3 regions of the Streptomyces sp. NPDC030021 genome follow, and region 1 is predicted to be linked to each of the others. Evidence: riboswitches for the same ligand, from Rfam matches in the RefSeq annotation. Region 1 holds a riboswitch; each other region holds the start of a gene.

Region 1 (7,051 bases):
CGAGGGCGATCAGCGGCTCACCGACGGACTGGCCCGGCTGGCCGGCTCGGGCCGGGTCTCCATGCCCGACCTGGAACTGCTGCCGGGCTCCTACGACCTGCCGGGCGCGCGCCTGCTCGACCTGGTCCAGGTGATGGACCGGGTCCGGCGCGAGTGCCCGTGGACCTCCCGGCAGACCCACCGGGGCCTGGCCAAGTACGCGATCGAGGAGGCGTACGAGCTGGTCGAGGCCATCGAGGACGGGGACCGGGAGGAGCTGCGCGAGGAGCTCGGCGACGTGCTGCTCCAGGTGGTCTTCCACGCCCGGATCGCCGAGGAGTACGAAGATCCCGACGAGGCCTTCTCCATCGACGACGTGGCCGGGGCGCTCGTCACGAAGCTGATCCACCGGCACCCGCACGTCTTCGGCGACGCGGAGGCCGAGACCCCGGAGGACGTCAACGCGCACTGGCAGCGCACCAAGGCGGTGGAGAAGCGGCGGGAGTCGGTCACCGACGGGATCCCGGTGGGCCAGCCCGGCCTGGCACTCGCCGCCAAGCTCGCGGGCCGGGCCCGTACGGGCGGCGTGGCCGTGGAACTGCCCCGCGGCGAGGGCATCGGGTACGAGCTGCTGGAGCTCGCGGCCCGCGCCGAGGCGGCGGGGACCGACCCCGAGACCGCGCTGCGCGCGGCGGCCCGCGCCTACCGGGACGCGATCCGGGCGGCCGAAGGCGTGGCGGAGCCGGGCGAGTAGCGGCCCGCAGGCACTCCTTATTCCTTCGGTACTCCTTCGGTACTCCTTCAGTACGTCCTCGGCGCGCGGGCCGAGGGGTCGTGCCAGTGGGGCGCCGGGGGATCCAGGAACCACTCGCCGAATCCCAGCGGACGCTCCCCGTATCCGTGGCTCCGGGCCGGTACGGCGTCGTGGAAGAGGCGGCCGGGGCGGGCGCCCAGCTCCTGGAGGAGATGGGAGGTCTCGTCGATGAACGGCGGCGGACCGCTGAGGTAGACGTCCTGGTCCGGCCACAGACCCCGGTTGCCCAGCGCGGTCGCCAGCCGGTCGGTGGCCTGGTTGCGGTGCTGCCCGGGCGCGGGCGTGATGTAGGTGACGGCGAGCCAGCCGCAGCGGGCGGCGTACGCGTCGATGAGCGGGCGGTCGTAGAGGTGCGCGCCGTCCCGGGCCACCACGAAGAGCCGTACGTCCTGATCGGGGGGACGCTCCGCGAGATCCTCCAGCAGGGCCCGGATGGGCGCCCATCCGGTGCCGGCTGCGATCAGGCTGACCGGGCGGTCCTCGCGGCGGAAGGTCAGCTGCCCGCCGGCGGCGCCGAGCCGCAGCACGTCGCCCGGCCGGGTCTCGCGGACCAGGGCGGTGCTCAGCCGCCCCCGGTCGACCCGGCTGACGTGCAGGTCGAGAGTGCCGTCGGGGCGGGGGGCGTTGCCGATGGAGTAGGTCCGCCAGGTCGTCGGGACCCGTTCGCTGCTCACGCTCGTGTACTGGCCGGGGAGATAGGGGAAGGGGGCGTGCGGCCGCAGCGTCAGGACGCCTATGTCCGGTCCGTACTGGAGGTGGCGCACGACCTCCGCGTCCCACCACGGCGGGCCCTCGCTCGCGTCGGCGCCGGCCGTCATCGCGTCGGCCATCACCTGGTAGGCCTCGGCCCAGGCCTTCTCGACCGGTGGGGTCCAGGCCTCGCCGGAGGTCTCCGCGAGCGCGGCGAGCAGGCTGGCGCCGACGGCCGCGTAGTGCTCGGGGCGGACCAGGAACTTGCGGTGGTCGCGTCCCAGGTCGCGCAGGTAGGGGCCGAGGGTCTCGTCGTCGAGGTGGGCGATCACGTGGGTGAGCGCGGCGAAGAGCCGGTCCCGCTGGCGTTCCATGTCGTGGAGGGAGGCCGGGAAGAGGGCGCGGACTCCGGGGTTGTGCCAGAAGAGGTGGGTGTAGAAGAACTTGACGGCGTGCTCGGCCCGTCTCTCCACCACCGCGAAACTGCTTTTCAAGATCCTGACATCCACAAAACCGAAAGTAGGAATGCCGGAGAAGTTCAGGTCAAGGGTTGGCCGATCTACGGACAGCCGCGACGAACCACTCATATCGGGTGGGGGTTCGGAGCCGGGATACGGTCATCAGGTGCAAGAGCAGACCTCCGGAACCCCCGCCGAAACCCCCGCGGACACTCCCGCCGACACCCCTTCCGCCGAGGGCCCCACCCTCTTCGACTGGGAGTTCGCGACCGACCCCTACCCGGCCTACGCCTGGCTGCGCGAGCACTCCCCGGTGCACCGCACCAAGCTGCCCAGCGGGGTCGAGGCATGGCTCGTCACCCGGTACGCCGACGCCCGTCAGGCCCTCGCCGACCAGCGGCTCAGCAAGAATCCGGCGCACCACGCGGAGCCCGCGCACGCCAAGGGCAAGACCGGGATCCCGGGGGAGCGCAAGGCGGAGCTGATGACGCACCTGCTCAACATCGACCCGCCGGACCACACCCGGCTGCGGCGGCTGGTGTCGAAGGCCTTCACCCCGCGCAGGGTCGCCGAGTTCGCCCCGCGGGTACAGGCGCTCACCGACCACCTGATCGACGGGTTCGCGGGGAAAGGTGAGGCTGATCTCATTCACGAGTTCGCCTTCCCGCTCCCCATCTACGCCATCTGCGAGATGCTCGGGGTACCGCGCGAGGACCAGGACGACTTCCGTGACTGGGCCGGCATGATGATCCGCCACGGTGGCGGTCCGCGCGGCGGGGTCGCCCGGTCGGTCAAGCAGATGCGGACCTACCTCGGCGAACTCATTCACCGTAAAAGGGATGATCTGGGTGACGACCTGATCTCCGACCTGATCCGGGCGAGTGATCACGGGGACCATCTGACGGAGGGCGAGGCCACCGCCATGGCCTTCATCCTGCTTTTCGCCGGTTTCGAGACCACCGTGAACCTCATCGGCAACGGGGTCCACTCCCTCTTCATGAACCCCGGGCAGCGCGAGCGCCTCCAGCTCTCCCTCGCCGCCGGGGAGAGCGGACTGCTGGCCACCGGGGTCGAGGAACTGCTGCGCTACGACGGCCCGGTGGAGCTGGCGACCTGGCGGTTCGCCACCGAGCCGCTGACCCTCGGCGGCAAGCGGATCGAGGCCGGCGATCCGGTCCTGGTCGTCCTCGCGGCCGCCGACCGGGATCCGGAGCGCTTCGCCGACCCGGACACCCTCGACCTCTCCCGGACCGACAACCAGCACCTCGGGTACGGGCACGGCATCCACTACTGCGTGGGTGCTCCGCTCGCCCGGCTCGAAGGACAGACCGCACTGGCGACTTTGCTGACGCGTCTGCCTGATCTGGAACTCGCCGTTCCACCCCAAGACCTGCGCTGGCGCGGGGGGTTGATCATGCGAGGGCTACGTACTCTTCCCGTCCGATTCGCGGCTCAAAACACTTGCGCGGAAGCTGATTAAAAGTCAGATCCAGCTTGAACTTGTGACAATCGTTCGAAGGCCGCTAGGTTCTGCCGTTACCCCGCTGTTATATGCGAAAGGTGATCCCTCATGCTCTCCGGGAACGGCCGTCACAGACGCCCCCGCCAGGTCCCCGCGCTGGTTGTCACAGCCGGAGTCACTGGCTCTGCGCTGGCCATGCCGCTGTTGGCGGCCACCAGCGCCACCGCCGCCGACACCTCCACGTGGGACAAGGTCGCCGAGTGCGAGAGCGGCGGCTCGTGGAGCGCGAACTTCGGCAGCGGCACCTACGGCGGACTCCAGTTCACCCAGGAGGAGTGGCAGAGCGCCGGCGGGCTCGACTTCGCCGAGCGCCCCGACCTGGCGAGCCGTTCCCAGCAGATCGCCGTGGCCGAGCGGGTGCTGGGCTCGACGGGACCGCAGGCGTGGCCGCTGTGCGCGGCCTCGGCCGGCCTGGTCCGGGAGAGCCCCGCCGCACAGGTGGACCCCGGTCTGCCCGGCGGCCAGGGCCCACTCGCCCCCGCGCCGTCCCGCCCGGACGACGCCGTTCCGTCCACCAGGGGCGGCAAGCCGTCCACGGACTACGGGTCCCCGACCCCGGCCCCGGCTCCGAGCCCGTCCAGCACTCCGTTCCTGATTCCCGACGCGCCGTCCATCGGACTGCCCGTCATGCCCGCGCCGGACATCCCGACGACGCCCCCGGCCGACCCGACGGCTCCGGCCGTGCCGGGCGGTCCGACCGGCACGCCGACCCCCGTCGACCCGACGGCGCCGACGCTGCCGGTGGACCCGACCGCGCCCACCACCTCGCCCGTCACGCCGGGACTGCCCCCGGTCGACCCGACGGCCCCCGCGGCCCCGGAGGTCCCGCAGACCACCGGTACCACTCCTGTCCAGGGCAATGGCAAGCACCGCGGTGCGCCGGAGGCCGTGCCGACGGCCCCCTCTGATGCCGCGTCGGACCCCACCTACACGGTCCAGGCGGGCGACAGCCTGGCGACCATCGCGGTTGCCAAGGGCGTAAAGGGGGGCTGGAACGGTCTCTACCAGGCCAATGAGAAGGTCATCGGTGAGGACGCCGACCTCATCAAGCCCGGTCAGAACCTGGATCTAACCGTGCAATAAGGACAGTTCAGCTACCCGGAAAGAGTCGAATGTCGGATTTCTGTAAGTGAGACATGTGTCTCTTCCGGTCAACTGGCGTGTCCCGCCCCGGGGCTTCCGCAAACCCCGCCCTCACCTGCGCAAACGCCCCTGTGGGGAGCGCAAGTAGGGGCCGTTTCTCCCCGATGTTCCTCGTTGAACATCGGGGAGGGACCTGTCTACCTTCTGAATCGCTCGCCACCGCGAGCTCCTTCGACCGCATCGCCGAATCCTGCCGGCGGACGGGGGGAACAGTCGTCGCGTCAAGCGCCGAAGGCAGGAGCGGGGGAACCAAGGTAGGTGCCGGGAGCGGCCGTTGAGAGACGGTCACGCCACCGGCTTGGGGTTAAGACGTGCGCTAGGTCGCACGGCCGGGCAACTCACTCGCCCGAACCCGACAGCTCACCTCGTAGGCGTCGGTGAGGAGAAACTCCATGCTGCTTTCCGGCAAGGGCAAGCACCGTCGCGGTACTGCAATCGAGCGGTCTGTCCGGATCGTCACGCTCGCCGGTGTCGCCGGTGTGGCCGTGGCCGCCCCCCTGATGGCCGCGGGCACCGCCAGCGCCGCCACCACGTCCGAGTGGGACAAGGTCGCGCAGTGCGAGTCCGGTGGCAACTGGGCCATCAACACGGGCAACGGCTACTACGGCGGTCTGCAGTTCTCGCCCTCCACGTGGGCCGGGTTCGGTGGCAAGTCGTACGCCGCGCAGGCCAACCAGGCCTCCAAGTCGCAGCAGATAGCCGTCGCCGAGAAGGTCCTCAAGAGCCAGGGCAAGGGCGCCTGGCCGTCCTGCGGCAAGGGCCTGTCGAACTCCGCCTACACCGGTGGCGGCTCCGAGACCCCGGCGTCGTCGAAGCCGCAGTCCAAGCCGCAGCCGAAGCCGAAGGCCGAGAAGCCGAAGACCGAGACCAAGGCCGCGCCGAAGCAGACCAAGCGTCCCGAGGCTCCGACCACCCGCTCCGAGCGTGCCGAGGCGCCGGCCGCGCCGAAGACCGGCAACGGCTCGTACGAGGTCAAGCCGGGCGACACCCTGGGCACCATCGCCGAGGCCAACGGCGTCAAGGGCGGCTGGGAGAAGCTCTTCGAGCTGAACAAGGACATCGTCTCGGACGCCGACCTGATCTTCCCGGGCCAGAAGCTGAAGCTCAGCTGAACACTGCGGCAGAAGCCGCAGAAACCTGTACACGGCGTCAGCTGACCCCGTGCAGGATTTCCACCGCCCGGCGCGTGCCCCACGCGCCGGGCGGTGCTGCGTGCGGCCCCCGAAGGCCGGTGATCAAGCGACCTATGTCCCGGAAGAGGGGTATTCGGTCCCTTTTTCGTCCCAGGGTCCGGGCGGTCGGGCGGCCCAGTGCCCGGAGCCGGTTAGGCTCTAGGCGGCAAGGCCATCCCACGGCCTGACACGCCACCGCACACTCAGCGTCACATCCCAGAAGGAGATGCTCGTGCCGTCCATCGACGTCGTCGTAGCCCGGGAAATCCTGGACTCCCGAGGCAACCCCACGGTCGAGGTCGAGGTGGGCCTCGACGATGGCAGCACCGGCCGTGCTGCAGTTCCGTCCGGCGCCTCCACCGGTGCATTCGAGGCCATCGAGCTCCGTGACGGTGACCCCAACCGTTACTTCGGCAAGGGTGTCGAGAAGGCCGTCCTCGCCGTCATCGAGCAGATCGGCCCGGAGCTCGTCGGCTACGACGCCACCGAGCAGCGTCTGATCGACCAGGCCATGTTCGACCTGGACGCCACCGACAACAAGGGCTCGCTCGGCGCCAACGCCATCCTCGGCGTGTCCCTGGCCGTCGCGCACGCCGCGTCCGAGGCCTCGGACCTTCCGCTCTTCCGCTACCTCGGCGGTCCGAACGCGCACCTGCTGCCCGTTCCGATGATGAACATCCTCAACGGTGGGTCGCACGCCGACTCCAACGTGGACATCCAGGAGTTCATGATCGCCCCCATCGGCGCGGAGTCCTTCTCCGAGGCGCTGCGTTGGGGTGCCGAGGTCTACCACACCCTCAAGAAGGTCCTGCACACCAAGGGCCTCTCCACCGGCCTGGGCGACGAGGGCGGCTTCGCCCCGAACCTGGAGTCCAACCGCGCCGCGCTCGACCTCATCATCGAGGCCATCAAGCAGGCCGGCTACACCCCGGGCACGGACATCGCGCTCGCGCTCGACGTCGCCGCGTCCGAGTTCTACAAGGACGGCCAGTACGAGTTCGAGGGCAAGTCCCGCTCGGCCGCCGAGATGACCGACTACTACGCCGAGCTCGTCGCGGCGTACCCGCTCGTCTCCATCGAGGACCCGCTGTACGAGGACGACTGGGACGGCTGGAAGACCATCACCGACCGCCTCGGCGCGAAGGTCCAGATCGTCGGTGACGACCTGTTCGTCACCAACCCGGAGCGTCTGGCCCGCGGTATCGAGGAGGGCTCCGCGAACGCCCTGCTCGTGAAGGTGAACCAGATCGGTTCGCTGACCGAGACCCTGGAC
Region 2 (7,051 bases), on a different contig from region 1:
CACCGTCGCGCGGATCTTGAAGGTGCCGCGGCCGTTCTCGTAGGCGTCCTTGATGCCCGAGAGCCCGACGATCCGGCCGCCCGTGGGCAGGTCGGGACCCGGCACGAAGCGCATCAGCGCCTCCAGGTCCGCCTGGGGGTACCGGATCAGGTGGCGGGCGGCGGCGATGACCTCGCCGAGGTTGTGCGGGGGCATGTTGGTGGCCATGCCGACCGCGATCCCGGACGCGCCGTTGACCAGCAGGTTCGGGTACGCGGCGGGCAGGGCGACCGGCTCCCGCTCCTGGCCGTCGTAGTTGGCGGTGAAGTCGACGGTGTCCTCGTCGATCGACTCCGTCATCAGCGACGTGGCGTCGGCCATCTTGCACTCGGTGTAACGCATCGCGGCCGGCGGGTCGTCGTTGCCGAGCGAGCCGAAGTTGCCGTGGCCGTCGACCAGCGGCAGCCGCATGGAGAAGGGCTGGGCCATGCGCACGAGGGCGTCGTAGATCGACGCGTCACCGTGCGGGTGGAGCTTGCCCATGACCTCGCCGACGACACGGGCGCACTTCACGTAGCCGCGGTCGGGGCGCAGGCCCATCTCGTTCATCTGGTACACGATGCGCCGGTGCACCGGCTTCATGCCGTCCCGGGCGTCGGGCAGGGCGCGGGAGTAGATCACCGAGTACGCGTACTCGAGGAAGGAGCCCTGCATTTCGTCGACGACGTCGATGTCGAGGATCTTCTCCTCGAAATCCTCCGGCGGCGGGGTCTTCGTGCTGCGGCGGGCCATCGCTGCGCGGCTCCTTAACCAAAATGGGGTGTGCTGGGTGTCGGGCGGGGTGTCTGGCTGGGTCTTGCTGGGTCTGGCGGTCTTGGTGGTGTCCGGCGAGGGTACGACGCGGACCATTGTGGCCCGGCGCACCGACAACGCCGACTCCGACCCCGGGGGTCCCCCGGACGGAGTGCGGGGGAGTGACCCGGGAACTTATCCGGCGGTCGGCGCGCTTGCATACAGTGGCAGGTCGATAAGAAATCTCTGCATCGCGATCGAAGGGACCACATGCCCATGGGTCACACGGCCACAGCCCAGGCCGGCTCCGGCGGCCTGACAGCGACCGAGCACCGGCTGGCCAACGGCCTGCGCGTGGTGCTCTCCGAGGACCACCTGACCCCGGTCGCCGCGGTCTGCCTCTGGTACGACGTAGGCTCGCGCCACGAAGTCAAGGGACGCACCGGCCTGGCTCACCTCTTCGAGCACCTGATGTTCCAGGGGTCGGCGAGCGTTCCCGGCAACGGGCACTTCGAACTGGTCCAGGGCGCCGGCGGTTCCCTCAACGGCACCACCAGCTTCGAGCGCACCAACTACTTCGAGACGATGCCGACCCACCAGCTGGAGCTCGCGCTCTGGCTGGAAGCGGACCGGATGGGGTCCCTGCTGGCCGCCCTGGACGACGAGTCCATGGAGAACCAGCGCGACGTTGTCAAGAACGAGCGCCGCCAGCGGTACGACAACGTTCCGTACGGTACGGCCTTCGAGCGGCTCACCGCCCTGGCCTACCCCGAGGGCCACCCGTACCACCACACCCCGATCGGCTCCATGGCCGACCTGGACGCCGCCTCCCTGGAGGACGCGCGCACCTTCTTCCGTACGTACTACGCGCCCAACAACGCCGTGCTCTCGGTCGTCGGGGACATCGACCCCGAGCAGACGCTCGCCTGGGTCGAGAAGTACTTCGGCACCATCCCCGCGCACGACGGCAAGCAGCCGCCCCGCGACGGCTCGCTGCCCGACGTCATCGGGGAGCAGCTGCGCGAGGAGATCGTCGAGGAGGTCCCGGCGCGTGCGCTGATGGCCGCCTACCGGCTGCCGCACGACGGCACCCGTGAGTGCGACGCCGCCGACGTGGCGCTGACCATCCTGGGCGGCGGCGAGTCCTCGCTGCTGCACAACCGGCTGGTACGCCGCGACCAGAGCGCCGTCGCCGCCGGCTTCGGCATGCTGCGCCTGGCCGGGGCGCCCTCCCTGGGCTGGCTGGACGTCAAGACCTCCAGCGGGGTCGAGATCCCCGCCATCGAGGCGGCCGTGGACGAGGAGCTGGCGCGGTTCGCCGCCGAGGGCCCGACCGCCGAGGAGATGGAGCGCGCCCAGGCGCAGCTGGAGCGCGAGTGGCTGGACCGGCTGAGCACGGTGGCCGGCCGCGCCGACGAACTGTGCCGCTTCGCGGTGCTGTTCGGCGACCCGCAGCTGGCGCTGACCGCCGTCCAGCGCGTCCTCGACGTCACCGCCGAGGAGGTGCAGGCCGTGGCCGCGGCCCGACTGCGCCCGGACAACCGCGCGGTGCTCGTCTACGAGCCGCTCGCGGCCGACGAGTCCGACCAGCACGACGAGTCCGACGACTCCGACGAGAACGAGGGGGCGGAGCAGTGAGCGACACGGCAGCCGTCACGATGACCTTCCACCCGCGCCCGCAGGCCGGCGAGCCGCAGCCGTGGGCCTTCCCGGCCCCCGACCGCGGGCAGCTGTCCAACGGGCTGACCCTGCTGCGCTGCCACCGGCCGGGCCAGCAGGTCGTCGCGGTCGAGGTCAACCTCGCCGCCCCGCTCGACGCCGAGCCCGAGGGCCTGGACGGCGTGGCGACCATCATGGCGCGGGCGTTCTCCGAGGGCACCGACAAGCACTCCGCCGAGGAGTTCGCGGCCGAGCTGGAGCGCTGCGGCGCCACCCTGGACGCGCACGCCGACCACCCGGGCCTGCGGGTCTCGCTGGAGGTCCCGGCCTCCCGGCTGCCCAAGGCGCTGGGTCTGCTCGCCGAGGCGCTGCGCGCCCCCGCCTTCGCCGACGCCGAGGTCGACCGGCTGGTGCGCAACCGGCTCGACGAGATCCCGCACGAGCTGGCCAACCCGCAGCGCCGCGCCGCCAAGCAGCTCTCCAAGGAGCTCTTCCCGGCCACCCTGCGGATGTCCCGCCCGCGCCAGGGCACCGAGGAGACGGTCGCCCGGATCGACTCCGCCGCCGTGCGCGCCTTCTACGAGGCCCACGTACGCCCCGCCACCGCCACCGCGGTGGTCGTCGGCGACCTGACCGGCATCGACCTGGACGCCGTGCTCGCGGACACCCTGGGCACCTGGACGGGCAACACCGCCGCAGCCCTCCCGGTGCCGCCGGTGACCGCCGACGACACCGGCCGCGTGGTCATCGTGGACCGGCCCGGCGCGGTCCAGACGCAGCTGCTGATCGGCCGGATCGGGGCGGACCGCCACGACCGGGTGTGGGCGGCCCAGGTGCTGGGCACGTACTGCCTGGGCGGTACCCTCACCTCGCGCCTGGACAAGGTGCTGCGCGAGGAGAAGGGGTACACCTACGGCGTGCGCGCCTTCGGTCAGGTGCTGCGCTCCACCGCGGACGGCAAGGGCGCCTCGATGCTCGCCATCAGCGGCTCGGTGGACACCCCGAACACCGGACCGGCGCTGGAGGACCTCTGGAAGGTGCTGCGCACCCTCGCGGAGGGCGGTCTGACCGACGCCGAACGCGATGTCGCCGTGCAGAACCTGGTGGGCGTGGCCCCGCTGAAGTTCGAGACGGCGGCCTCGGTCGCGGGCACCCTCGCCGACCAGGTCGAGCAGGAGCTGCCGGACGACTACCAGGCGCAGTTGTACGCCCAGCTCGCCGAAACGGGCACGGTGGAGGCGACCACGGCGGTCGTCAAGGCCTTCCCCGCGGACCGGCTGGTCACCGTCCTGGTGGGCGACGCGGCGCTGATCGAGGAGCCCGTGCGGGCTCTTGGGATCGGAGAGGTCACGGTCGTCTCCAACTGACCGGCGGATGACGGCTCCTTGAGGGCCGACGGAAGGTTTCGGCAAGGGGTTCTGGTGACTTGGTCACCAGAACCCCTTTTGTCCGTTTAGTGGTGAGGTTGCTTTTATGTGGTGTGGCGTACGCAACAAAAAGCCGTGTCTGTTTGGCGATTGACTGATGATCCGCCTAGCGTCGGCCGTGCTGTCCGTCAGTTGTGCCCGCCGCACCCGCGGCACCGGGCAGCGATCGCCGAGTCCCCGTCAGGCGCGAGCCTGGGGAGCCGGGGACCCACATGAGTCCCTGGGGTGAATCGGACCCCCTCGCAAGAGGAGATCCGTAGGAGACCTTCCTGCTCCGAACCCGTCAGCTAACCCGGTAGGCGAGAAGGAAGGAAAGGATCAAACCCTTCATGGCGTTTGGCAGTCGTCCCGCTGGTACCGGTAAGCACCGTGGCTCCAGCCGTCTGAGCAAGAAGACCGCCGGCTACGCCGGTATCGCCGCGATCGCCACCACGGGTGTGGTCGGCTCCCTCGCCGCCCCGGCCTTCGCCGCGGACAACCACAGCAGCAACATCGGCCAGGACACCGGCCTGGGCGCCGTGGTCGTCGCCGAGGACCTCGCGGGCGACATCGCCGACCAGGCCGAGTCCCAGCACCGCGGCGCCGAGCAGGACGCCGTCAAGGCGCAGGCCGAGGCCGACGCGAAGCAGCGGGCCGCGGAGGCCAAGCGCCTCGCCGAGGCCAAGGCGAAGGTCGAGCGCGAGGCCGCCGAGCGCGCCGCCCGCGAGGAGGAGCGCAAGCGCCTCAACACCTTCGTCGCCCCGGTGGACGGCTCGTACGTCAGCACGCAGTACCACGCGGGCGGCGGCATGTGGTCCTCCGGCAGCCACACGGGCATCGACTTCCACGCCGCCTCCGGCACCTCGGTCCACGCCGTGGGCGTCGGCACCGTCGTCGAGGCCGGCTGGGGCGGCGCGTACGGCAACAACGTCGTCATCAAGCACAACGACGGCACCTACACCCAGTACGGGCACATGACCTCGCTGAACGTCTCCGTCGGCGAGCAGGTCACCCCGGGCCAGCAGATCGGCCTGTCGGGCTCCACCGGCAACTCCAGCGGCCCGCACCTGCACTTCGAGGCCCGCACGGGCTCGCAGTACGGCTCGGACATCGACCCGATCGCGTACCTGCGCTCGCACGGCGTCAGCGTCTGACCCCGCCTCGCGCACCGCTTCACCGAAGACCCCGGCTCCCCGAGCCGGGGTCTTTGTGTTGCGTCTTTGTGCAAATGTTTCGTATTTCTGGCCGCTCTCGGAAATTATCGTGTGTTGCAATAGAGTCGCAGTGCACGCATGTGCGTGCAATGAGGCTGGCAGTCGGAAATAGGCGGAGGTTCGGTCTTGCGTATTCCTGCGCACGCGGTATGCACAGCAATCCGCGACGACATCGTCTCCGGGGTGTTCGAGCCGGGCGGTCGGCTGACCGAGGAGGTGCTGGCCCGCCGGTACGGGGTCTCGCGCGTCCCGGTGCGCGAGGCCCTGCGGACCCTGGAGTCCGAGGGGTTCGTGACCACACGGCGCCACGCGGGGGCCTGCGTGGCCGAGCCCACCGAACAGGAGGCCGCGGACCTGCTGGAGCTCCGGATGCTCCTGGAGCCGCTGGCTGCCGCCAGAGCCGCCCGGCGGCGCACCGACGCGCACCTCAAGGTGTTGCGCGGGCTGGTCAGGCTGGGGCAGGAGCGGGCCAGGCGGGGCCAGGGCGAGGACCTGCGGTCCCTGGGCGGCTGGTTCCACGAGACGCTCGCACAGTCCTCCGGCAGCCCCGGGCTGATCGCGCTGCTCACGCAGATGCGGCACAAGATCGCGTGGATGTACGTGGTGGAGGCGCCGGCCCGGCCGGTGGAGTCCTGGGCGGAGCACGGGGCGATCGTGGACGCGGTGGCGCGCGGCGACGCCGAACGGGCGCGGGCGCTGACCGCGATCCACGCCGACCGGGCGGCGGGGGCGCACCGGCTGCGGCTCCGCCCGGCGGTGAGCACTTCGCAACCTGCCGTAAACATGTCGAGCGGCCGGCATTAACAGGAGCCGTATACAAAGGGTGGGACCGCGTGAATTCGCTGTCCGGCGGCCGGCCCTTTCCGTGTCGGGCCGATTCGCCGTGCGGGAATTCCGGCGGAGCTGAATTCTGCGTGCACCGGATTCCGGCGGGCCCTTTTCCCTGCCGGGCGGGATTTCTTCGGAGCCCGCCACCCACGGGGGCTGCGGTTCCGCGGCGCGAGCGCACCGGGCGGGCCCGCCGCGTGGCAGGGCCCCGTACGCGAACGACGAAGCCGCGGCCCCCGGATCGGGGGCCGCGGCTTCGCGCGTGAAGTCGAACCCGAAGGGTCAGACGGTCTCGGGGAGCTCCTCGAGACCCTCGGCGACCAGCTTCGCGAGGCGGTCGAGCGCGGCGTCCGCACCCTCGGCCTCGGAGGCGAGGACGATCTCCTCGCCGCCCTGGGCGCCCAGGCCCAGGACCGCCAGCATGGAGGCGGCGTTGACGGGGTCGCCGCCGGACTTCGCGATGGTCACCGGGACGCCGGAAGCGGTCGTCGCACGGACGAAGATCGAGGCGGGACGAGCGTGCAGGCCCTCGGCCCAGCCGACGTTGACGCGGCGCTCTGCCATGGTGATGCCCTTCAGGTTCTTACGGTTGTCTAGACCAGTCTCTCACGACGTCCGGAATGCTCGGACCTTCCTCCGGCCTGAATTTTCCGCCGTTCGACCTTCCCCAGCTTGCACTGATTCGTCCCGTACTGTCTCAGCGCCGCGCGAGCGCTCCACGGCCTGATCCGGCCGTAAGGTGGGCCCATGACCATCGAGTCGGACCCCTCGTACCCGGCCCACTGGGAAGCCGATGTCGTCCTGCGCGACGGCGGCACCGCCCGGATCAGGCCCATCACCACCGAGGACGCGGACCGGCTCGTCAGCTTCTACGAGCAGGTCTCGGACGAGTCGAAGTACTACCGGTTCTTCGCCCCCTACCCCCGGCTCTCCGACCGCGACGTGCACCGCTTCACGCACCACGACTACGTGGACCGGGTCGGGCTCGCCGCGACCATCGGCGGGGAGTTCATCGGCACCGTCCGCTACGACCGCATCGGCGCCGACGGACGGCCCGCCTCCGGACCCGCCGACGAGGCCGAGGTCGCCTTCCTCGTCCAGGACGCCCACCAGGGCCGCGGGGTCGCCTCAGCCCTCCTCGAACACATCGGCGCGGTGGCCCGCGAGCGCGAC
Region 3 (7,051 bases), on a different contig from region 1:
CGGGACGCGGCGCCGCCCAGGACGGCGAGGTTCTCGGCGTGCCGGCGGATGCGGGTGGCGAGGTGGTCGACGTGGAAGAGCTCCTTGAGCAGGTCCGGGTCCTCGACCGTGTCCTCCAGATCGTCCAGCAGCGAGATCTCGCGGTGCACGAGGGACTGGAGCCGGCGCGCGAGGTTGACGAAGACCTCGACCTTGCGCTCGCTGTCGGTCGGGGCGGCCGGTCCGGCCAGCCGCAGGAGGGTCGTGTGCGCCTCTTCGCGGGCGCCCCGCAGCTCCTGCGAGAGCAGCCAGAACTCGTCCACCCCGGCCGGATCCCCGCCGGACAGCGGCGAGCTCGGCCCACCGCGCACCGGGCGGGGCGCGGTCTCGCCCCGTTCCAGCCGGTCGGCGGCCGTGCGCAGCTCGCCCCGGCCGCGCACGCTGGAGCGGCGCAGCGCCTCGCACCGGTCCCGTACGGCCTTGGCGGCGCGCTGGGCGCCGAGCAGGGCCGCGGCGAGGGCGCCGACCACGAGGAGGGCGCAACCGGTGAGCACCGGCCACAGCCGGGCGTCGCGGTCGCCGGCTCCCCCGCCGAGCTGGAGGGTGAAGATCACCGCGGCCGCGCCGCTGAGCCCGGCGGCGAGTGTGGGCAGTACGGCGGCGCGCACCAGCTGAGGGCGTATCTGCCGGCCGGGACCGGTGACGGCGTGTCTCGACGGGGCATGGCGGGCGGCGCGGAGTCCGGACATCTGCGTCCTCGGTACGTGGGGCCCGGCCCCCAGCGTTCCCGGGGCCCGGTGTTGATCACCGAATACCCACGCTAGACCCCATCGCAGCACCCCGGAGCGCCAGTTGGCGAACTTCGCCGGGGTGCTTCCCGCTCCCGGTGGAGCGCTCGCACAGCAGCCCGAATGCGCCGGTCGGGCCCTGTGGCCCGCCCCGGCGGCGCCCCACGGCGGCCGGGCGCACCGGCCGGCCGTCGGCGCCACCACGGCTCGCGCGGGGCTCCGTACGTCCCCCGGGGGCCTTTCGCGGGCTGTCGGCCGCCCGGATCTGCCGGAACGGCCCCTTCCTGCCCCGGTGCCGTGCGTTACGAGCCGACGGACTCCGGCTTCCCCTGGCCGTCGGCGGCCGCCGACGCCACCCGGGCAGCTGTCGCCGCCGCTCCGCCCGCCCCGAGCGGCGGCACGGACGAGCGGCCGTCGACAGGGCCGCCCGCCGCCTTTCCGCCGACGAAGGGCCGCCACCACGGTGCGGTGGGTGCGTCCGCCGAGCCGGGCTCGAAGGGCTGTCCCGGGATGGGGAGCGCGATGGCGGCGTCCGCGTTCTTCGATGCGGTCAGCGTGCCTTCGCCCGGCTCGTCCCACGGGTGCAGGGCCAGGTTGAAGGTGCCCCAGTGGATCGGCAGCATCGTCCCGTGAGGGGTGCCGCCTTGCAGGTCGAGGTGGGCACGCATGCCCTCCTCGGGCGTCATGTGGATGTCGGGCCAGTACTCCGAGTAGGCACCGATCTGGATCATGGTGGCGTCGAAGGGCCCGTGCTCGGCGCCGATCTCCCCGAAGCCCGGGAAGTAGCCGGTGTCACCGCTGTGGTAGATCCGGTGCTCGTCGCCCGCGACGACCCAGGACGCCCACAGGGTGTGCTGCTGGTTGCGCAGGCCGCGGCCGCAGAAGTGCCGGGCGGGGGTGGCCGTGAGCGAGAGACCGGCGATCTTGGTGCTCTCGTTCCAGTCCAGCTCCCGCAGCCGGTCGGCCGGTACGCCCCAGCGCTCCAGGTGTGCGCCGACGCCCAGCGGGACGGCGAAGACCGTGTCCGTACCGGCCAGCGCCTTGATCGTCGGCAGGTCGAGGTGGTCGTAGTGGTCGTGCGAGATGACCACGACGTCGACCGTGCCCAGCGAGGCCAGCGGGACCGGTACCGGGTGCAGCCGCTTGGGACCGGCGAAGGGGAAGGGGGAGCACCGCTCGCCCCACACCGGATCGAACAGCACGCGGCGCCCGTCGATCTCCGCGAGCACGCTGGAGTGCCCCATCCAGGTCAGCCGCAGGCCGCTCACGGGCGGCTTCGCCAGGTCCGCGAGGGTCGTCGGGTGGACCGGGATCGGCGCGGCGGGGCTGCGCCGCACCCGCTGCTCCCGGTGGAAGTAGATCTTGGCGAACTCGGCCATCGACCCCGAGGGCCTGTTCCGGGCCCCGACCGGGTTCTGGAAGACGCCGTCGGCGAAGTTCGGCGAGCGCTGGATCCGCTCCAGCCGGGCACCGGACGGGTCCGCACCGAAGGCTTCGGGCCGCAGGGCACGCAGCCGCGGACGCAGGGGACGGGAGCCGGTCAAAGCGCCTCCAGGGAGGGTGGGGTCAGGATGGTCGTCGCTCTACGACCATCCCAACGCACACCGGCCCCGAAGGATTCCGCTTCCGGCTCCCGCGCCCGCTACAGCGGCAGCAGGTCCGGCCGCTTCGCCTCCACGTGGTCCCCGGAGGACTCCCCGCGCAGCCGCCGGCCGATCCACGGCGCGAGGTGGTCGCGCGCCCACTGGATGTTGTCCCGGGTCACGTCCACCGAGCCGCGCGGCCGCTGCGGGGGCCACGGCTGGTCGGGGTCGGCCGGCACGTCCAGCCCGAGCACCTGCGCGGCGCGCAGCGCGACCCGCGTGTGTCCCTCGGGCGAGAGGTGCAGCCGGTCCGTGTCCCAGGCCCGCCGGTCCTGTACGGACTTCAGCGACCAGAGGTCGAGCACCGGGCAGTCGTAGCGGTCGGCGATGGCACGGACGTGCGCGCTGTACGTCGCCACCTTGCCGCGGAGGTGCTTGAGCACCGGTACGCCGCGGGTGTCGAAGCCCGTGGTGATCATGACCTGGCCCACGGACCCGGTGAGGTCGGCCACGGCCGCCTCGAACCGCTCCGCCACGTCGTCCGGGTCGGTGCCGGGCCGGATGATGTCGTTGCCGCCCGCACAGAAGGTCACCAGGTCCGGTGCGAGGGCCTTGGCTCTCGGAAGCTGGTCGGCCACGATCTGGTCGAGGAGCTTCCCCCGCACCGCCAGATTCGCATACCGGAAGTCATGCTCTTCGCGCTGATCGGCCAGGAGCACGGCGAGCCGGTCCGCCCAGCCGAGAAAAGAATCCCCGGGTCCCGGGTCCCCCACGCCCTCGGTGAAGCTGTCCCCGATCGCCGCGTACGAGCCGATGGTCTTGAGTTTCGTCGTCGTCGCTGCCACGAGAACCCATCCTTCACTCCCGTAACCAACCTACGCCAACGTAATGAGGGGTTGACGGGCCGTGATCTCTACCACGCAGGGGATAAGGAATAAGTACACGTGAGGCCGGGACCCCCCTCGGGTCCCGGCCTCACGCGTGTCGGTGCTCCGGCGGCGGGTGCCGTCAGAGGCTCGCACCCTTGGAACGGAGGTAGGCGATCGGGTCCATGTCCGAGCCGTAGGACGGGGTCGTGCGGATCTCGAAGTGGAGGTGGGGGCCGGTCGAGTTGCCGGTGGAGCCGGAGAGTCCGATGGCCTGGCCGGCGGTGACGCTCTGGCCGGAGGAGACGGAGAGCTGGGACAGGTGGGCGTACTGGGAGTACTTGCCGTCCGCGTGCCGGATGACGATCTCGTTGCCGTACGAGCCGCTCCAGCCGGCGGAGACCACGGTGCCCGCGCCGACGGCCTTGACGGTGGTGCCGGAGCTCGCGATGAAGTCGACGCCGGTGTGGTAGCCGGAGGACCACATGCTGCCGGCGACCTTGTACTGGGTGGAGATTCCGCCGCTGACCGGGGCCACGAAGCCGGCGGCCGACTGCGGCGCGGCGGCGGGGGCCTCGGCCTGGGACTCGGCGGCGGCTTCCCGCTGCACCGGGGCGGCCTGCTCGGCCTGCTTGCGGACCGGCTTCGGCGCGGCCTGCGCTGCCGGCTCCGCGTCGGCCTCGGGGGCCGGGGCGGCCTCGGCCTCCGCCTCGGCCGGAGCCGCCTCGGCGGGACCGCCGAGGTGCAGCTTCAGGCCCGGGTGGATCAGCGACGGGTTGCCACCGACGGCCTCCCGGTTGTCGGCGTACAGCTGCTCCCAGCCGCCGGACAGGTGGCGCTCGGCAGCGATCTTCGAGAGGTAGTCGCCCGGCACGACGGTGTAGACGGCCGGCGCGGCCTGCACGGCGGCGGCGGGTGCCGCCTGCAGAGCGACGGGGGCCTGCGACGCCACCGCGGGGGTCACCGCGGTCGCGGCGGCCGGGGCGACGGCCGCGTGGGAGCCGGCGGCACCGATCAGCGGCAGTGCGAGGGCCGCGCCACCGGTTCCGGCGACGGCGAAACCGCGGGAGAGGGAAAGGGACTTGGGACGGCGGTGCTTACCCTTTGCAGGCATGACGAATTCCTCTCCGGCGCCTGCGAGGTGAGCTGTCGGGTTCGGACTGGAGATGTCCGGCCGTACATGTACGGGACATGCACCGCTTCACCCCGAGCCATCCCGGAGAAAAGATCTCCGGGCCGGCGGCTTACCTGGTTCCCCCGCTCCTGCCGCGCGAATAGGTCGGATGCGGTTTCCGGGAGGCGGCAGGATTTGGCGGTCCACCCGGATCGATCGCGAAGGTAATCCCTTGCGGCGGCACGGAACAAGCCGTGAATTCCCTGACGGAATAACAGGCATGAGGGACCGACGGAATTACCGTCACCCTCCGTCCATTCCGCACCGCCAACAGCCGCCCCGACGGGGCCATTCGCCTTTAGCGATCAGGCACTCACGGTCACCGTATGATCTGGCTCACGGGGACGTGTCTGATCTCGCCTCCGGATATGGCAAGTTGGCGCCAAGTAGTGTAATTCGGACAGAGGGCCCACGACGTGGTGGAGGAGTTGCTTTGACCCAGCAGATACAGGAGCCGGAGCTGTCCGGAGTGCGCAATTTCCGCGATGTGGGCGGATTGCCGACTTCTGGCGGCCGAACGGTCAGGACGGGACGACTGTTCCGAAGCGGACATCTCGCGCATGCCACCGAAAGCGACGCAGAGTTCCTCGCCTCGCTCGGCCTCCACACCATCTTCGACTTCCGCAATGTCGCCGACCACGCGCTGGAGGGGCCGGACGTCGAGCTGCCGGGCGTGCGGAACGTCAACATCCCGCTCTCCGACCCGGCCGACGGACGGGAGTTCTGGCGCCTGGTCCGCGACGGCGACCTCGTCCAGCTGCGCGAGCTCCTGGGCGACGGTAAGGCGGCGGCCCGGATGTCGCACTCGTACCGCGGGATCATCCGGCAGCGCACCGCCGAGCACAGCCGGGTCGTGCACGCCCTCGCCGAGGACAGCGTCCCCGCGCTGATGCACTGCGCGGCCGGCAAGGACCGGGCCGGCCTGTCGATCGCCGTCACCCTGCTCGCGCTGGGCGTCGAGCGCGAGGCGATCGTGGCGGACTACCTGGAGTCGAACGCCCCGCACCGCCGCTACCGCGTGCGCCGCACCGACGAGTCGGAGGGCGCCCGCTCACCCGAGGTGATGGAGCTGCTCGCGCCGCTCTTCGACGCCCGCGCCGAGTACCTGGTGGCCGCCTTCGACACCATCGACGAGATCTGGGGCGGGGTGGACCGCTACCTGGCGGAGGGCCTCGGGCTGACGCCCGAGACCCTCGACCGGCTGCGGGACCGGCTCCTCGCCTGACCGGGGCGGGGGCCGGTTCCCCCACGGGGTGGGCGGGCCGTCAGCGCGTGGCGACGGCCTGCTTCACCAGCGTCCGGCCGAAGTCCCAGATCAGCCCGGACCCGCCGTGCGCCTCGTCCATGACCTCACGGAAGGCCCCGACGAACCGGTCCACGTCCGCCTCGTCCACGATCAGCGGCGGGATCAGCTTGATCACCTCCAGATGGTCCCCGGAGACCTGGGTGAGGATCCGGTGCTTCTGCAGCAGCGGCACCACGACCATCTGCGCGAAGAGCCCCTTGCGGGCCGCCTGCAGCATGGTCCACCGGCTGCGCAGGCCCAGCGAGGACGGCCGGCCGAACTCGATGCCGATCATCAGCCCGCGCCCCCGCACCTCGTGCAGCAGCTCGTACTCGTCCACCAGTGCGGCGAGCCGCCCGCGCAGCAGGTCGCCCACGGCCCGGGCGTTCGCCACGACCTCCTCGTCCTCCATGACGGACAGGACCGCGAGGCCCGCCGCCATGGCCTGGGCGTTGGAACCGAAGCTCGCGGAGTGCACGAGCACCCGGTCCATGGACGAGTAGACCTTCTTGAAGATCCAGTCCTTGCCCAGGGTCGCGCCGACCGGGACGTATCCGCCCGACAGCGCCTTCGCCACGCACACCAGGTCCGGTTCCACGCCCGGCTCGTGCTGGTACGCGTAGAAGTCCCCGGTACGTCCGAGGCCGGTCTGCACCTCGTCCGCGATCAGCAGCGCCCCCCGCCGGTGCAGCATCTCCTGCGCGGCGAGCAGGAATCCGGGCGGGGCGGCCAGGACCCCCTTGCCCTGGATCGGCTCGACGACGAAGGCGGCCACGTCCCCGCGCTTCAGCTCCCGCTCCAGGGCCGCGAGGTCCCCGAGCGCGATCTTCGTGTCGGGGAGCAGCGGTGCGAAGCCGTCGCGGAAGCCGCCCTCCCCGTTCACCGAGAGGGAGCCGGTGGTCAGCCCGTGGAAGGCGTGGTCGCAGTAGAGGATCCTGGGGCGCCCGGTGGCGTACCGGGCGAACTTCAGGGCCGTCTCCACCGCCTCGGTGCCGCTGTTGCCGAAGAAGACCCGGTCCAGGTGCGGGCTGTACGAGAGCAGCTTCTCGGCCAGCAGCCCGGGCAGCGGCTGGCAGTCGAACCGGGTCAGGTCGGCGAGCTGGGCGTCCAGGACGTCGTGCAGGGCGCGGCGGACGACCGGGTGGTGCCGGCCCAGGCCCATCACCCCGAACCCGGCCAGCATGTCCAGGTAGTCGTTGCCCTCCGCATCCCAGAAGTGGGCGCCCTCGGCCCGCTCGTAGACCTTGTCGAAGCCGATGGTGTGCAGCATGCGGGGCAGCTGGTGGTTGAGGTGCCGGGAGTGCAGCTCGTACCGCTCCGCGCCGCGCTCGGCCAGGAGGGCGCCGAGGTCGAAGCCCTTGCCCCGGCCGCCCCCT

Evidence for each region. A riboswitch is a leader RNA that binds a small molecule or an ion and turns the genes downstream of it on or off. The one in region 1 is predicted to bind cyclic di-AMP.
Region 2: linked by a shared signal. The riboswitch ahead of ACZ4YL_RS11690 (M23 family metallopeptidase) and the one ahead of ACZ4YL_RS21005 (transglycosylase family protein) in region 1 are both predicted to bind cyclic di-AMP.
Region 3: linked by a shared signal. The riboswitch ahead of ACZ4YL_RS00910 (LysM peptidoglycan-binding domain-containing M23 family metallopeptidase) and the one ahead of ACZ4YL_RS21005 (transglycosylase family protein) in region 1 are both predicted to bind cyclic di-AMP.

What each region holds. Positions count from the first base shown of each region.
Region 1 covers NZ_JBVIAH010000010.1:82,863-89,913, reverse strand. The annotation lists gene ACZ4YL_RS21025 (nucleoside triphosphate pyrophosphohydrolase) at 1-733, shown strand, start outside; gene ACZ4YL_RS21020 (globin domain-containing protein) at 781-1,977, opposite strand; gene ACZ4YL_RS21015 (cytochrome P450 family protein) at 2,108-3,421, shown strand; gene ACZ4YL_RS21010 (transglycosylase family protein) at 3,599-4,546, shown strand; cyclic di-AMP (ydaO/yuaA leader) riboswitch at 4,823-4,995, shown strand; gene ACZ4YL_RS21005 (transglycosylase family protein) at 4,999-5,718, shown strand; gene eno (phosphopyruvate hydratase) at 6,005-7,051, shown strand, end outside.
Region 2 covers NZ_JBVIAH010000005.1:69,704-76,754, forward strand. The annotation lists gene ACZ4YL_RS11675 (DNA gyrase/topoisomerase IV subunit A) at 1-771, opposite strand, end outside; gene ACZ4YL_RS11680 (M16 family metallopeptidase) at 1,048-2,409, shown strand; gene ACZ4YL_RS11685 (M16 family metallopeptidase) at 2,430-3,797, shown strand; cyclic di-AMP (ydaO/yuaA leader) riboswitch at 4,015-4,173, shown strand; gene ACZ4YL_RS11690 (M23 family metallopeptidase) at 4,187-4,990, shown strand; gene ACZ4YL_RS11695 (GntR family transcriptional regulator) at 5,177-5,854, shown strand; gene ACZ4YL_RS11700 (HPr family phosphocarrier protein) at 6,161-6,442, opposite strand; gene ACZ4YL_RS11705 (bifunctional acetate--CoA ligase family protein/GNAT family N-acetyltransferase) at 6,626-7,051, shown strand, end outside.
Region 3 covers NZ_JBVIAH010000001.1:214,307-221,357, forward strand. The annotation lists gene ACZ4YL_RS00895 (sensor histidine kinase) at 1-728, opposite strand, end outside; gene ACZ4YL_RS00900 (MBL fold metallo-hydrolase) at 1,070-2,311, opposite strand; gene ACZ4YL_RS00905 (SGNH/GDSL hydrolase family protein) at 2,410-3,195, opposite strand; gene ACZ4YL_RS00910 (LysM peptidoglycan-binding domain-containing M23 family metallopeptidase) at 3,359-4,330, opposite strand; cyclic di-AMP (ydaO/yuaA leader) riboswitch at 4,333-4,508, opposite strand; gene ACZ4YL_RS00915 (tyrosine-protein phosphatase) at 4,824-5,615, shown strand; gene ACZ4YL_RS00920 (aspartate aminotransferase family protein) at 5,656-7,051, opposite strand, start outside.